2 regions of the Pseudomonas sp. App30 genome follow, and region 1 is predicted to be linked to the other one. Evidence: predicted binding sites of a transcription regulator. Region 1 holds the regulator's gene; the other holds the start of a gene.
What was found. The regulator sigma-54, encoded in region 1, starts transcription at its own class of promoters, with help from an activator protein. The targets are predictions, from matches to a motif close to ANTGGCATNNANNTTGCTNT.
Positions count from the first base shown of each region.

Region 2: the regulator sigma-54 is predicted to act here: its motif matches at 2,484-2,503, upstream of glnA (glutamate--ammonia ligase).

Region 1 covers NZ_CP133165.1:2,727,332-2,733,795, reverse strand. Annotated here, with positions in the region: gene RAM80_RS12650 (hypothetical protein) at 1-84, shown strand, start outside; gene RAM80_RS12645 (superoxide dismutase) at 86-697, shown strand; gene RAM80_RS12640 (HPr family phosphocarrier protein) at 1,331-1,606, opposite strand; gene rapZ (RNase adapter RapZ) at 1,623-2,480, opposite strand; gene ptsN (PTS IIA-like nitrogen regulatory protein PtsN) at 2,483-2,947, opposite strand; gene hpf (ribosome hibernation-promoting factor, HPF/YfiA family) at 2,960-3,268, opposite strand; gene RAM80_RS12620 (RNA polymerase factor sigma-54) at 3,380-4,876, opposite strand; gene lptB (LPS export ABC transporter ATP-binding protein) at 5,048-5,773, opposite strand; gene lptA (lipopolysaccharide transport periplasmic protein LptA) at 5,773-6,312, opposite strand; gene lptC (LPS export ABC transporter periplasmic protein LptC) at 6,299-6,464, opposite strand, start outside.
Region 2 covers NZ_CP133165.1:4,055,696-4,062,159, reverse strand. Annotated here, with positions in the region: gene typA (translational GTPase TypA) at 1-674, opposite strand, end outside; gene thiI (tRNA uracil 4-sulfurtransferase ThiI) at 814-2,268, opposite strand; gene glnA (glutamate--ammonia ligase) at 2,601-4,007, shown strand; gene RAM80_RS19020 (chorismate mutase) at 4,142-4,681, shown strand; gene RAM80_RS19015 (DUF4124 domain-containing protein) at 4,886-5,422, shown strand; gene RAM80_RS19010 (DUF4124 domain-containing protein) at 5,419-6,024, shown strand; gene glnL (nitrogen regulation protein NR(II)) at 6,301-6,464, shown strand, end outside.

The DNA of each region.
Region 1 (6,464 bases):
TACGGCGAATACCCGCGCACCAGCCGGCTGTTGTTCGGCCAGGAAACCCGGGGCCGCGCGGCCCCCCAACACGGAGTCCATTGAAATGCCCTATACCTTGCCTGCGCTGCCCTACGCCTACGATGCCCTGGAACCGCACATCGACGCGGCCACCATGGAAATCCACTACACCAAGCACCATCAGACCTACATCAACAACCTCAACGCCGCCGTCGAAGGCACCGAGTACGCGGAGTGGCCGATCGACAAGCTGGTCGGCAGCGTCAAGCATTTGCCCGAGAAGTTGCAGCCGGCGGTGGTCAACCAGGGTGGCGGGCACGCTAACCACTCGCTGTTCTGGGACGTGATGGCGCCCAAGGGCGGCGGCCAGCCCCAAGGCAGCGTGGCTGAAGCCATTGACAAGCAGTTGGGCGGTTTCGACGCGTTCAAGGAGGCCTTCACCAAGGCAGCGCTGACCCGCTTTGGCAGCGGCTGGGCATGGCTGAGCGTGACCCCGCAGAAGCAACTGGTGGTGGAAAGCAGCGGCAACCAGGACAGCCCGCTGATGCACGGCAACACGCCGATCCTGGGCCTGGACGTGTGGGAACACGCCTACTACCTGAAGTACCAGAACCGTCGCCCTGAATACATCAATGCCTTCTACAACGTGGTCAACTGGGCCGAGGTAGAGCGGCGCTACAAGGCAGCGCTGGCTTGAATCGGCGCCTGCTGCTGACCCGGCTGCGGCTGATCCTGGGCAGCGCCCTGCTGTTGGCGGGCGCGGCCATCATCATCACCGAAGCCCTGGCGCGCTTCGCGCCACTCCTGTAGCAGCGGCCGCCAGGCCGCGTCCGCGGCGTGCCCCGGGACGCGGCCTGGCGGCCGCTGCTACGGGGGTGTGGTAGGTAACAAAATCTCACGGAAATGTCGTCGCAGATCAGCCAGCTAGGTGGGATGATTTTTCGCTCTTTGCAGCGTGACAGTCGGGAGTGATGCGAAACGTGATTACAAAGAAATTCTCAGAGCTCGAAGCAGCGATGTCGGTGGAGGCGAGGGCGAGGGCAGAGACGCTTTTCCAGCGGCAGTTGGTGGTGATGCTGAGGCGCCAGCGATATCGTGCCAAGCGGGCTATTAAACGTCGAATGGCCGGCCAGCTATTGCCGATGTCTTTGGCTGCCGTGTAGCCGCTGCCGCCAGGCTGCGCTGGTCCTCATGTACGCTAGAGATCTCCAGCGAGGGGCGGGGCCAGCGCAGCCTTCGGCAGCGGCTACGCAGATCAGTGTCTCGGCGATAATGCCCAACAAAAAGCCCGGCACTTGGCCGGGCTTTTTGTTGGGGTGGGGCAGGGCGGTCATTCGCCTTCGTCGAACTTGTTGTTGATCAGCTCGACGATCGCCGCCATGGCTTCGTCCTGTTCCTCGCCTTCGGTGGACAGGTACACCTGGGTACCTTTGCCGGCGGCCAGCATCATGACGGCCATGATGCTCTTGCCGTCGATCATGCTGTCGGCGTTGCGGCCGATGCGGACCTGGCAGTTGCCGAAGCGGCCGGCGACGCCGACGAACTTGGCGGCCGCGCGGGCGTGCAGGCCAAGCTTGTTGATGATTTCGATTTCACGAGCAGGCATCGCGGTGGGGATCCTTTCAACTGAGGTCGCGGTGGCGAACCTGGACATTCTTGAGCGTCTGCTGCAGGGCCTGGCCAAGGCGTTCGGTCAGGTAGACCGAGCGATGGTGCCCGCCGGTGCAGCCGATGGCAATGGTGACGTAGGCGCGGTTGCTGGCGGCGAAGCGCGGCAACCACTTGAGCAGGTAGCTTGAGATGTCCTGGTACATCTCCTCGACGTCGGGCTGCGCGGCCAGGTAGTCGATGACCGGTTGCTCCAGGCCTGAATGGTCGCGAAGTTCCGGCTTCCAATAGGGGTTGGGCAGGCAGCGCACGTCGAACACCAGGTCGGCGTCCACCGGCATGCCACGCTTGAAACCAAATGATTCCACCAGGAACGCCGTGCCCGGCTCCGGCTTGTTCAGCAGGCGCAGCTTGAGCGAGTCGCGCAGCTGGTACAGGTTCAGGTGGGTGGTGTTGATCTTCAGGTCAGCCAGGTCGGCGATCGGGCTGAGCAGGTCGGTTTCCACCCGGATGGCTTCGGCCAGCGAACGGCTGGCGTTGCTCAGCGGGTGGCGGCGGCGGGTCTCGGAGAAGCGCTTGAGCAGGGTTTCTTCGTCGGCGTCCAGGTACAGCACGTCGCACTGGATGTGCTTGTCGCGGGCTTCCTGCAGCAGTTGCGGAAAACGCGACAGGTCGCTGGGCAGGTTGCGCGCATCGATGGACACGGCTACCAGCGGCTGGGCCAGCTCGGTGCGGATCAGGGCGCGCTCGGCCAGTTCCGGCAGCAGGCCGGCCGGCAGGTTGTCGATGCAGTAGAAACCGTTGTCTTCCAGCACGTCCAGCGCGGTGCTTTTGCCCGAGCCGGAACGGCCGCTGACGATGATCAGGCGCATGGTCAATGACCTTTCTGTTCGTCCAGCACAACCTGATAGAGGGCATCGCTGCTTTTCGCCGAGCGCAGGCGCTCGCGCACGTCGGCGCGGTCGAGCATGCCGGCGATCTGGCTCAGCAACGCCAGGTGTTCATTGGTCGCCTCCTGGGGGACCAGGAGCACGAAGACCAGGTCGACCGGGGCGCCGTCGATGGCGTCGTAGTCGATCTTGTTCTCCAGGTGCAGCAGGGCGCTGATCGGCGTGGTGCAGCCAACCAGGCGGCAATGGGGGATGGCAATACCGTTGCCAAAACCGGTCGAGCCCAGTTTTTCGCGGGCGACCAGGCTTTCGAACACTACCTGCATCTCAAGGCCCGGGACTTCCCGGGCGATGAGGGTGGCGATGTGTTCGAGTACTTTCTTCTTGCTGCCGCCCGGCGCGTTCACGAGGGAACGGCCGGGGGTCAGGATGTTTTCAAGTCGGATCATGAGGGGGGAGTGTCAGCGGGCGGTCTGGCCTTGCAGCAGACTCTGCTGTTTTTCCTTATGCTTTTTGAGTTGGCGGTCGAGCTTGTCGGTCAGCAGGTCGATGGCCGCGTACATATCATCATGTTCCGCGTTTGCCACGACTTCGCCACCGGGTACGCGCAGGGTGGCCTCGATTTTCTGTTTCAGCTTCTCGACCTCCATGATGACCTGCACGTTGGTGATCTTGTCGAAATGGCGCTCCAATCGGTCGAGTTTCTCACCGATGTAAGTGCGCATGGCGTCGGTCACAACCAGTTGATGTCCACTGATGTTGACTTGCATACCGCTTTCTCCTTATTGCCAGTGCATAAAGAGACAGGTTGGTTAACCTGCCACTGGAACGCTGTGGCACATCCGGCAAGCCCACTGGCAGCGCGTTGGCGCTGCCAGGATTCACATCAGCCGCTTGCGTTCGCTGGACGGCGCGATCCCTAGGGATTCACGGTACTTGGCGACAGTGCGGCGGGCTACCTGGATGCCTTGTGCCTCCAGTAAACCAGCGATCTTGCTGTCACTCAATGGCTTTTTCTGATTTTCCGCGGCAACCAGTTTCTTGATGATCGCGCGGATCGCCGTGGACGAGCATTCTCCGCCCTCGGAGGTGCTGACGTGGCTGGAGAAAAAGTATTTCAGCTCGTAGATGCCGCGCGGGGTGTGCATGTATTTCTGCGTGGTCACCCGCGAAATGGTCGACTCGTGCATGCCCACCGCCTCGGCGATGTCGTGCAGCACCAGCGGCTTCATGGCCTCGTCGCCGTAGTCGAGGAAACCGCGCTGGTGCTCGACGATCTGGCTGGCGACCTTCATCAGGGTCTCGTTGCGGCTCTGCAGGCTCTTGATGAACCAGCGCGCCTCCTGCAACTGGTTGCGCATGAAGGTGTTGTCGGCGCTGGTGTCGGCGCGGCGCACGAAGCCGGCGTACTGCGGGTTGACGCGCAGGCGCGGTACGGCTTCCTGGTTCAGCTCCACCAGCCAGCGCTCGTTGTCCTTGCGCACGATGACGTCGGGCACCACGTACTCGGCTTCGCTGGACTCGATCTGCGAGCCAGGGCGCGGGTTGAGGCTTTGCACCAGTTCAATGACCTGGCGCAGCTCGTCTTCCTTGAGCTTCATGCGGCGCATCAGCTGGCTGTAGTCGCGGCTGCCCAGCAGGTCGATGTAGTCGGCCACCAGGCGCTGGGCCTCACTGAGCCACGGCGTGCGCGGGGGCATCTGGCGCAGTTGCAGCAGCAGGCATTCGCTGAGGTCGCGGGCGCCGATGCCGGCGGGCTCGAACTGCTGGATGCGGTGCAGCACGGCTTCCACTTCGTCCAGCTCGATGTCCAGCTCCGGGTCGAAGGAGTCGCAGATCTCCTGCAGCGTCTCGTCCAGGTAGCCCTGGTTGTTGATGCAGTCGATCAGGGTGACCGCGATCAGGCGATCGGTGTCGGACATGGGCGCCAGGTTGAGTTGCCACAGCAGATGGCTCTGCAGGCTTTCGCCGGCCGACGTGCGGGTGGTGAAGTCCCATTCGTCGTCATCGTTGCTGGGCAGGCTGCTGGCGCTGGTCTGGTAGATGTCTTCCCAGGCGGTGTCGACGGGAAGCTCGTTGGGAATGCGCTCGCTCCACTCGCCGTCTTCGAGGTTGTCGACGGTGGGGGCGGAGGTTTCCTGGTAGCTGGGCTCCTGGATTTCCGGCGTGACCTGTTGCTCGGCCTTGTCGGCCATGGGGTCGCTGTTGTCGAAGTCGTCGCCTTCTTCCTGGCGTTCGAGCATCGGATTGGATTCCAGGGCCTCCTGGATTTCCTGTTGGAGGTCCAGGGTGGAGAGCTGGAGGAGGCGGATGGCCTGTTGCAACTGCGGTGTCATCGTCAGTTGCTGGCCCATTCTTAGGACGAGCGATGGTTTCATGGCAGGGGCTTAACACCTTATTCGCCGGCGCAAAGCGCCATCCACTACGGGCGCCGAGGCTCTCGGCTTTTGTCGTAAGCAAATTATATGCCTGAAACCGAAGTGTTTGCCTAGAGCGACACCGCAATTAATTCGCGGCGCGCCCCGGGCAACCAGCCAAACACCTCGCCGTTACAGGCGGAACTCGTGGCCGAGGTAAACCTCTTTCACCAGTTGGTTTGCCAGGATGGTCTCGGCATCGCCTTCGGCGATCAGCTGGCCATCGTTGACGATGTAAGCGGTTTCACAGATATCCAGGGTCTCGCGAACGTTGTGGTCGGTGATCAACACGCCGATGCCCTTGTTCTTGAGGTGATGAATGATCTGCTTGATGTCGCCGACCGAGATCGGGTCGACACCGGCAAAGGGTTCGTCCAGCAGGATGAACTTGGGCGCGGTCGCCAGCGCGCGGGCAATTTCCACCCGGCGCCGCTCGCCGCCCGACAGGCTCATGCCCAGGTTGTCGCGGATGTGCGTGATGTGGAACTCCTGCAGCAGGCTTTCCAGCTCCTTCACGCGGCCGGCCTTGTCCAGCTCCGGGCGGGTTTCCAGGATGGCCATGATGTTGTCGGAGACCGACAGCTTGCGGAAGATCGAGGCTTCCTGCGGCAGGTAGCCGATGCCCGAGCGAGCGCGACCGTGCATGGGCTGGTGGCTCACGTCCAGGTCGTCGATCAGCACGCGGCCCTGATCGGCGCGCACCAGGCCGACGATCATGTAGAAGCAGGTGGTCTTGCCGGCGCCGTTAGGCCCCAGGAGGCCGACGATCTGCCCACTTTCGATGGACATGCTGACGTCACGCACCACTTGCCGGCCCTTGTAGGCCTTGGCCAGGTGCTGGGCTTTGAGGATAGCCATTACTTGCCCTGCTGCTGGTCGGTTTTGCTTTTCGGCTGGATGACCATGTCGATGCGTGGTCGTGGCGTGACCTTGGCGCCTGTGGCGCGGCCGGCGTTCACTACCTGCTTGACGGTGTCATAGACGATCTTCTCGCCTTCGGACGTGTTGCCGTCGTTCACCACCTTGGCCTGGTCGATCAGGATGATGCGGTTCTGCGCCGAGAAATACTGGATGGTCTTGCCGTAGCCCTGGACGATGGGCTTGTCGATCGCCGGCTTCTGCTCGTAGTAGGCCAGGTTGCCCACCGAGGTGAAGGTGTCGACGTCGCCCTGGGCGTTGCGGGTGATGGTCACGGTGTTGCCGGTGATCTTCATGGTGCCCTGGGTGATGATGACGTTGCCCTTGTAGACGGCCACGCCCTGCTTGTCATCCAGTTGTGCGTCGTCGGACTGGATGTGGATCGGCTGGTCGCGATCCGTAGGCAGTGCCCAGGCGCCAGCGCTCCCCAGTGCAGAGCCCAGGGAGAGCAATAAAGGGAGGGTTTTAGCGAGCCTCATACAGTCCTCTTACGTTTGACAGCAAGTTGATCTTGCTGTCTTTCAAATATGCCTTCATGCCCGTGCCCGTCGAGACGCCACCGGCGCCGTCGATTCTAACGTCTCGGTCAGTCTGCGCATATTGCTGTTGTGGGAATACCGTCATGCGCGTG
Region 2 (6,464 bases), 1.3 Mb from region 1:
CGGCCAACGCCGATGACGCCCAGGAAGCTGTTGTAGTCCAGAGCCGAGATCTGCATCTGGAACGCGCCGTCACGGTCGACGGCTGGAGCTGGCACGTGATCCACGACCGCCTGGTACAGCGGGGTCATGTCTTCGGCCATGTCGGTGTGGTCCAGGCCGGCGATGCCGTTGATGGCCGAGGCGTAGACGACTTTGAAGTCCAGCTGTTCGTCGGTGGCACCCAGGTTGTCGAACAGATCGAAGATCTGGTCCAGAACCCAATCAGGACGCGCGCCCGGACGGTCGATCTTGTTGATCACGACGATCGGCTTCAGACCGGCTTCGAAGGCCTTCTTGGTCACGAAGCGAGTTTGCGGCATAGGGCCGTCTTGAGCGTCAACCAGCAGCAGAACGGAGTCGACCATCGACATAACGCGTTCTACTTCACCGCCGAAGTCGGCGTGGCCGGGGGTGTCGACGATGTTGATGTGGTAGCCATTCCAGTTGATGGCGGTGTTCTTCGCCAGAATGGTAATACCGCGCTCTTTCTCCTGGTCGTTGGAGTCCATCACGCGCTCGTCGTTGAGCTCGTTGCGCTCCAGGGTGCCCGATTGACGCAGCAGTTTGTCTACCAGGGTGGTTTTACCATGGTCAACGTGAGCGATGATGGCGATGTTACGTAGATTTTCGATCACTTGTGTATCTCGATCAGAGGATTCGGTGTGCTGACAGGTTGTGACAGCGATTTGACTTAGAGTCCCGCAAAGCCGTTACAGCTTTACGGTGGCGTCGGGGGGCCGGTGACGCAGGCCACAGGCAAACAGCCCCGGGCGCTTAGCTCGGTCGATAAACGCGCACATTGGCATGTCCCTCACTGAGCAAGTGGTGGGCATGCAGGCGACTCATCACGCCTTTGTCGCAATACAGCAGGTACTGACGGGTGGGGTCCAGTTCCTTGAAACGGCTGTTCAGTGCATAGAACGGCAGTGCCTTGACCTCGATGCCTTCGAGTTCAAGGGGCTCGTCTTCCTGGGCGTCCGGATGCCGAATGTCGATGATCACCTGCCCGGCCAGGGCCTGGGCGACTTCCTCGATTTCGATGTCCTGGCCCAATTCATCGATCACATTGTCGATGGAAACGAGCTTGGCGCGTTCCAGGGCCCGCTCCAGCACGGCCATGTCGAACTGCTGTTCTTCATAGGCGACGCGGTGGGGCTTGGCCTTGGTGGTGGGGTTGACCGAAATCACCCCGCAATATTCAGGCATGTGCTTGGCGAAGTCGGCGGTGCCGATTTCGTTGGCCTGGTCAATGATGTCCTGCTTATGGCTGGCAAGCAATGGACGCAGCAGCAGCTTGTCGGTTGCCGCACTGATCACCGAGAGGTTCGGAAGCGTCTGGCTCGACACTTGCGAGATGGCCTCGCCGGTTACCAAGGCATCAATTTGCAGACGATCGGCCATGCGGCTGGCGGCGCGCAGCATCATGCGCTTGAGAATCACGCCCATGTGGCTGTTGTCGACCTTGCCCAGCAGCTCGCCCACCACTTCCTCGAACGGGATGCTGATGAACAGCACGCGCTGGGAGCTGCCGTATTTTTTCCACAGGAAGTGGGCGACTTCCATCACGCCCAGCTCGTGGGCACGGCCGCCCAGGTTGAAGAAGCAGAAGTGGGTCATCAGGCCGCGGCGCATCATCTGGTAGGCGGCTACGGTGGAGTCGAAGCCACCGGACATCAGTACCAGGGTCTGCTCCAGCGAGCCCAGCGGGTAGCCGCCGATGCCCTGGTGCTGGCTGTGGATGATGAACACGCGCTTGTCGCGGATCTCCAGGCGCACTTCCACGTCCGGGGTGCGCAGCTCGATGCCGGCGGCGCCGCACTGCTGGCGCAATTGGCTGCCAACATAACGGTCCACGTCCATGGAGCTGAAGGTGTGCTTGCCGGCGCGCTTGCAGCGCACGGCGAACATCTTGCCTGCCAGCAGGTGGCCGAAGTGCTGCTTGCACTGGGCGACCAGGTCATCCATGTCGCCCAGTGGGTATTCATCCACCTGCAGGAAATGGGTGATGCCGGGCACGCACTTGAGGCGCTCGATCATCTCGCGCTGGATTTTCGCATCTTCGATGCGGGTGACAACGGTGAGGTTGTCCCACACGCCATCCACCACCAGCTTCGGGTCCAGTTCACGGAGCACGACGCGGATGTTCTTGGCGAGCTGGCGAATGAAGTTCTTCCGAACGGGCCGGCTCTTGATGGTGATTTCTGGGAAGACTTTTACGATTAGTTTCATGAAAAACAGCGCGCGAGGTGCCAGCCGAAAAAGGGGGGGCAGGATTATAGCGGAAATTGCTCAGCTTTTAACCAGTTATCGTACAGAAGGTTTTCAGTGCACCTTTATGGTGCCTTAAGGATTGCTAGCGCTTCAAAACAGTGCGGCAAATCGGCGCATTTTGCCGAAAACAGGCCGAAATGCTTGGGTTTGGGGCAAAAAACCCATCTCGGGGCACTGGCATGCAAATTGCTCCCTTGTGAGGCAGGTTGCCTTGGCAGACTATTCGCGCCCGGCATCACCCAAATTACAGGGCTAACCACTACCAGCCCTTATTCACCCCGGAGGACAACATGTCGAAGTCGGTTCAACTCATCAAAGATCATGACGTCAAGTGGATTGATCTGCGCTTCACGGACACCAAGGGCACCCAGCACCACGTCACCATGCCAGCCCGTGACGCGCTGGAAGACGACTTCTTCGAAGTCGGCAAGATGTTCGACGGTTCCTCCATCGCTGGTTGGAAAGGCATCGAAGCCTCCGACATGATCCTGCTGCCGGACGACGAAACTGCCGTCCTGGACCCGTTCACCGAAGAGCCGACCCTGATCCTGGTCTGCGACATCATCGAACCTTCGACCATGCAAGGCTACGATCGCGACCCGCGCGCCATCGCCCACCGCGCCGAAGAATACCTGAAGTCGACCGGTATCGGTGACACCGTGTTCGCCGGCCCAGAGCCAGAATTCTTCATCTTCGACGAAGTGAAGTTCAAGTCCGACATCTCCGGTTCCATGTTCAAGATCTACTCGGAACAAGGTTCGTGGATGTCCGACCAGGACGTGGAAGGCGGTAACAAAGGCCACCGTCCAGGCGTGAAAGGCGGCTACTTCCCAGTTCCTCCGTTCGACCACGACCACGAAATCCGTACCGCCATGTGCAACGCACTGGAAGAGATGGGCCAGGTCGTTGAAGTTCACCACCACGAAGTGGCAACTGCTGGCCAGAACGAAATCGGCGTCAAGTTCAACACCCTGGTGAAGAAGGCCGACGAAGTCCAGACCCTGAAGTACGTTGTGCACAACGTTGCCGACGCCTACGGCCGTACCGCTACCTTCATGCCTAAGCCACTGTACGGCGACAACGGCTCGGGTATGCACGTACACATGTCCATCGCCAAAGATGGCAAGAACACCTTCGCTGGCGAAGGCTATGCCGGCCTGTCCGACACCGCCCTGTACTTCATCGGCGGTATCATCAAGCACGGTAAGGCCCTGAACGGCTTCACCAACCCGGCGACCAACTCGTACAAGCGTCTGGTCCCAGGCTTCGAAGCTCCAGTCATGCTGGCCTACTCGGCTCGCAACCGTTCGGCTTCGATCCGTATTCCTTACGTCAACAGCCCACGCGGCCGTCGTATCGAAGCACGCTTCCCGGATCCGGCTGCCAACCCATACCTGGCCTTCGCAGCACTGCTGATGGCCGGCCTGGACGGTATCCAGAACAAAATCCACCCTGGCGACGCCGCTGACAAAAACCTGTACGACCTGCCGCCTGAAGAGGCGAAAGAGATCCCACAAGTTTGCGGCAGCCTGAAAGAAGCCCTGGAAGAGCTGGACAAAGGTCGTGCGTTCCTGACCAAAGGCGGCGTTTTCAGCGACGACTTCATCGACGCTTACATCGCCCTGAAAAGCGAAGAAGAAATCAAGGTGCGCACCTTCGTGCACCCACTGGAATACGAGCTGTACTACAGCTGCTGATCCAGTGACGCTGGCGCAAGCCGCGTGATTTGAAAAAGGCCTCCTTCGGGAGGCTTTTTTTATGCCCGCCGGAACCCCCTGGCCGCTAGAATCGGCCCCTACCGTTCGTCACCAATAACAACATGAGTACGACAATGCGTAGAACCCTGCTGCTCACCGCCACCCTGTTCTCCAGCGCTGCCTTCGCCGCGCCGCCCGCCACCCTCGCGCCGCTGCTGGACAGCGTGCAACAACGCCTGGACATCGCCCCCAAGGTCGCCCTGACCAAATGGGACAACCACAAGCCGGTGCTCGACGCCCCGCGCGAGCGCGACGTGATCGCCGGCGCTGGCAAGCTGGCCGCCGAGTACAAGGTGGATGGCGCCCTGGCCGAACAGTTCTTCGCCGCGCAGATCGAGGCCAACAAGCTGGTGCAGTACGGCCTGCTGACCCAGTGGAACGCCAAAGGCGCCGCGCCTGATACGCCACGGGTAGACCTGGCCAAGGAGATCCGCCCGCAGCTGGACGTGCTGCAGAAGCAGCTGCTGGAGCGCCTGGCGGCGTTCGCGCCGTCGCGCGCCGACCCGCAGTGCCCACGCTGGGTGGCCAGCGCCATCGAGGCGCGCAAGGCTGATGCGCTGCAGCGCACGGCGCTGGTGCGGGCCACCGGCGAGTTGTGCGCCAGCCCTTCCTGACGCGCCCGTAGCAGCGGCCGCAGGCCGCGTCACAGGCACCGCTGGATGACAGGCAAACCCCAGCGCCCTCGGACGCAGCCTTCGGCAGCTGCTACGTGAGCCCGGCACGTTGCTACAAAGCCGAAACCATCCGTCGGCCATTCTGTTCTATGCTGGCACCTGGGCCGCAAGGCCGTTCCTTCCATGAACCGACAGGATGCGTTCATGCGCTCATGCCTTATCTGGGTACTGGTGCTGATGGCGTTGCCCGCTTTCGCGCAGATCTACAAATACACCGACGCCGAAGGCAACACCGCTTACTCCAACCAGCCGCCCGACGGCACCCGCTCGCAGACCGTGGAACTGCCACCGCTCAACAGCGTGGAACCGCAGGCCCCCATTGCGCCCATGGTGCCGGTGCCGCGCAGCCCTCGCAGCAACCAGCCCCAGCACGCCTACAACACCTTGCAGCTCACCGACATCCCCAGCGACGAAGCGCTGCGCGCCAACAACGGCACCTTCACCGTGGGCGTGCTGATCGACCCGCGCCTGCGCGACATCCACCGCTTGCGCCTGCTGCTCGACGACCAGCCCTACGGCCAGCCCACCAACGTGCCACGCCTGCAACTGGTGAACATCGACCGCGGCGACCACAGCCTGGCCGTGCAAGTGCTGTTCAATGACAAGGTGGTGCAGCAAAGCCCCACGGTCACCTTCACCCTGCAGCGCTACCACCTGCCACCCGCCGGAAAACGCCCATGAACCGCCTGCTGTCGGGCCTTGCATTGCTGGTGCTGAGCGCATCGGCCATGGCCCAGGTCTACACCTACATCGATGCCCAGGGTAACCGCGTCTACACCGACAAGCCCCACGCCAACGCCACCGTGGTGGACGTGCGGCCCAGCAACAGCATGAGCGCCACCCCGGTGCTGCCCACCCCGGCGCGCAAGCTGGCCAGGAAGCAGCCCGTGAGCCACTACGACATGCTGCGTATCCTCATTCCGGAACCGGACGCCAGCATCCATGACGCTTCCGGCAACATGATCGTGACCATCACCAGCGACCCGCCGCTGATGGCTAACCACGGCTACCGCCTGCTGATGGACGGCAACGTGGTCGCCGGCCCCGCGGTAAGCCCGGTGTTCGCGCTGAAGAACGTCGACCGCGGCACGCACCAGCTTGCAGCGGAGATCATCGACAACCATGAAACCGTGATCGAACGCACCCCGGCCCAGCCGTTCCACATGCAACGCATCTCGCTGATCCAGAAGCGCCGCAACAACCCCTGCAAGACCGAGGACTACGGCGTGCGCCCCGAATGCCCGCTCGCCGACAAGCCCGCCGACGACGAAGACAGCGAATGACACATCCAGCCGCTATAGTTTCCGCATCCGCTCTATTTTGGTGCGAATAGAACCGGTAAAGTCGGACGAACATCCCATTTTGGGTCAATCCTGAACGAGACCCTGCCCGCTGCGTCATTTAATGAGCAGTGAAAGCGCCATTTTCCGCCGGCCGCGCTTCTTTTCGGAGCTTTGGTTTAGTTCTTGCATTTTAAGGTGTATCAGCGGATTACCAGCCCGCGCCGCCAAGGACCCGCGCTCCTGCGGCAATGGGCCAAAAGAGGTCAACGACAGCTAATGACCATCAGTGATGCACTGCACCGACTGCTTCTGGACAACCTGACCACTGCCACCATCCTGCTCAACGCCGAGCTGCGCCTGGAGTACATGAACCCGGCCGCGGAAATGCTCCTGGCCATCAGCGGCCAGCGCAGCCATGGGCAGTTCATCAGCGAGCTGTT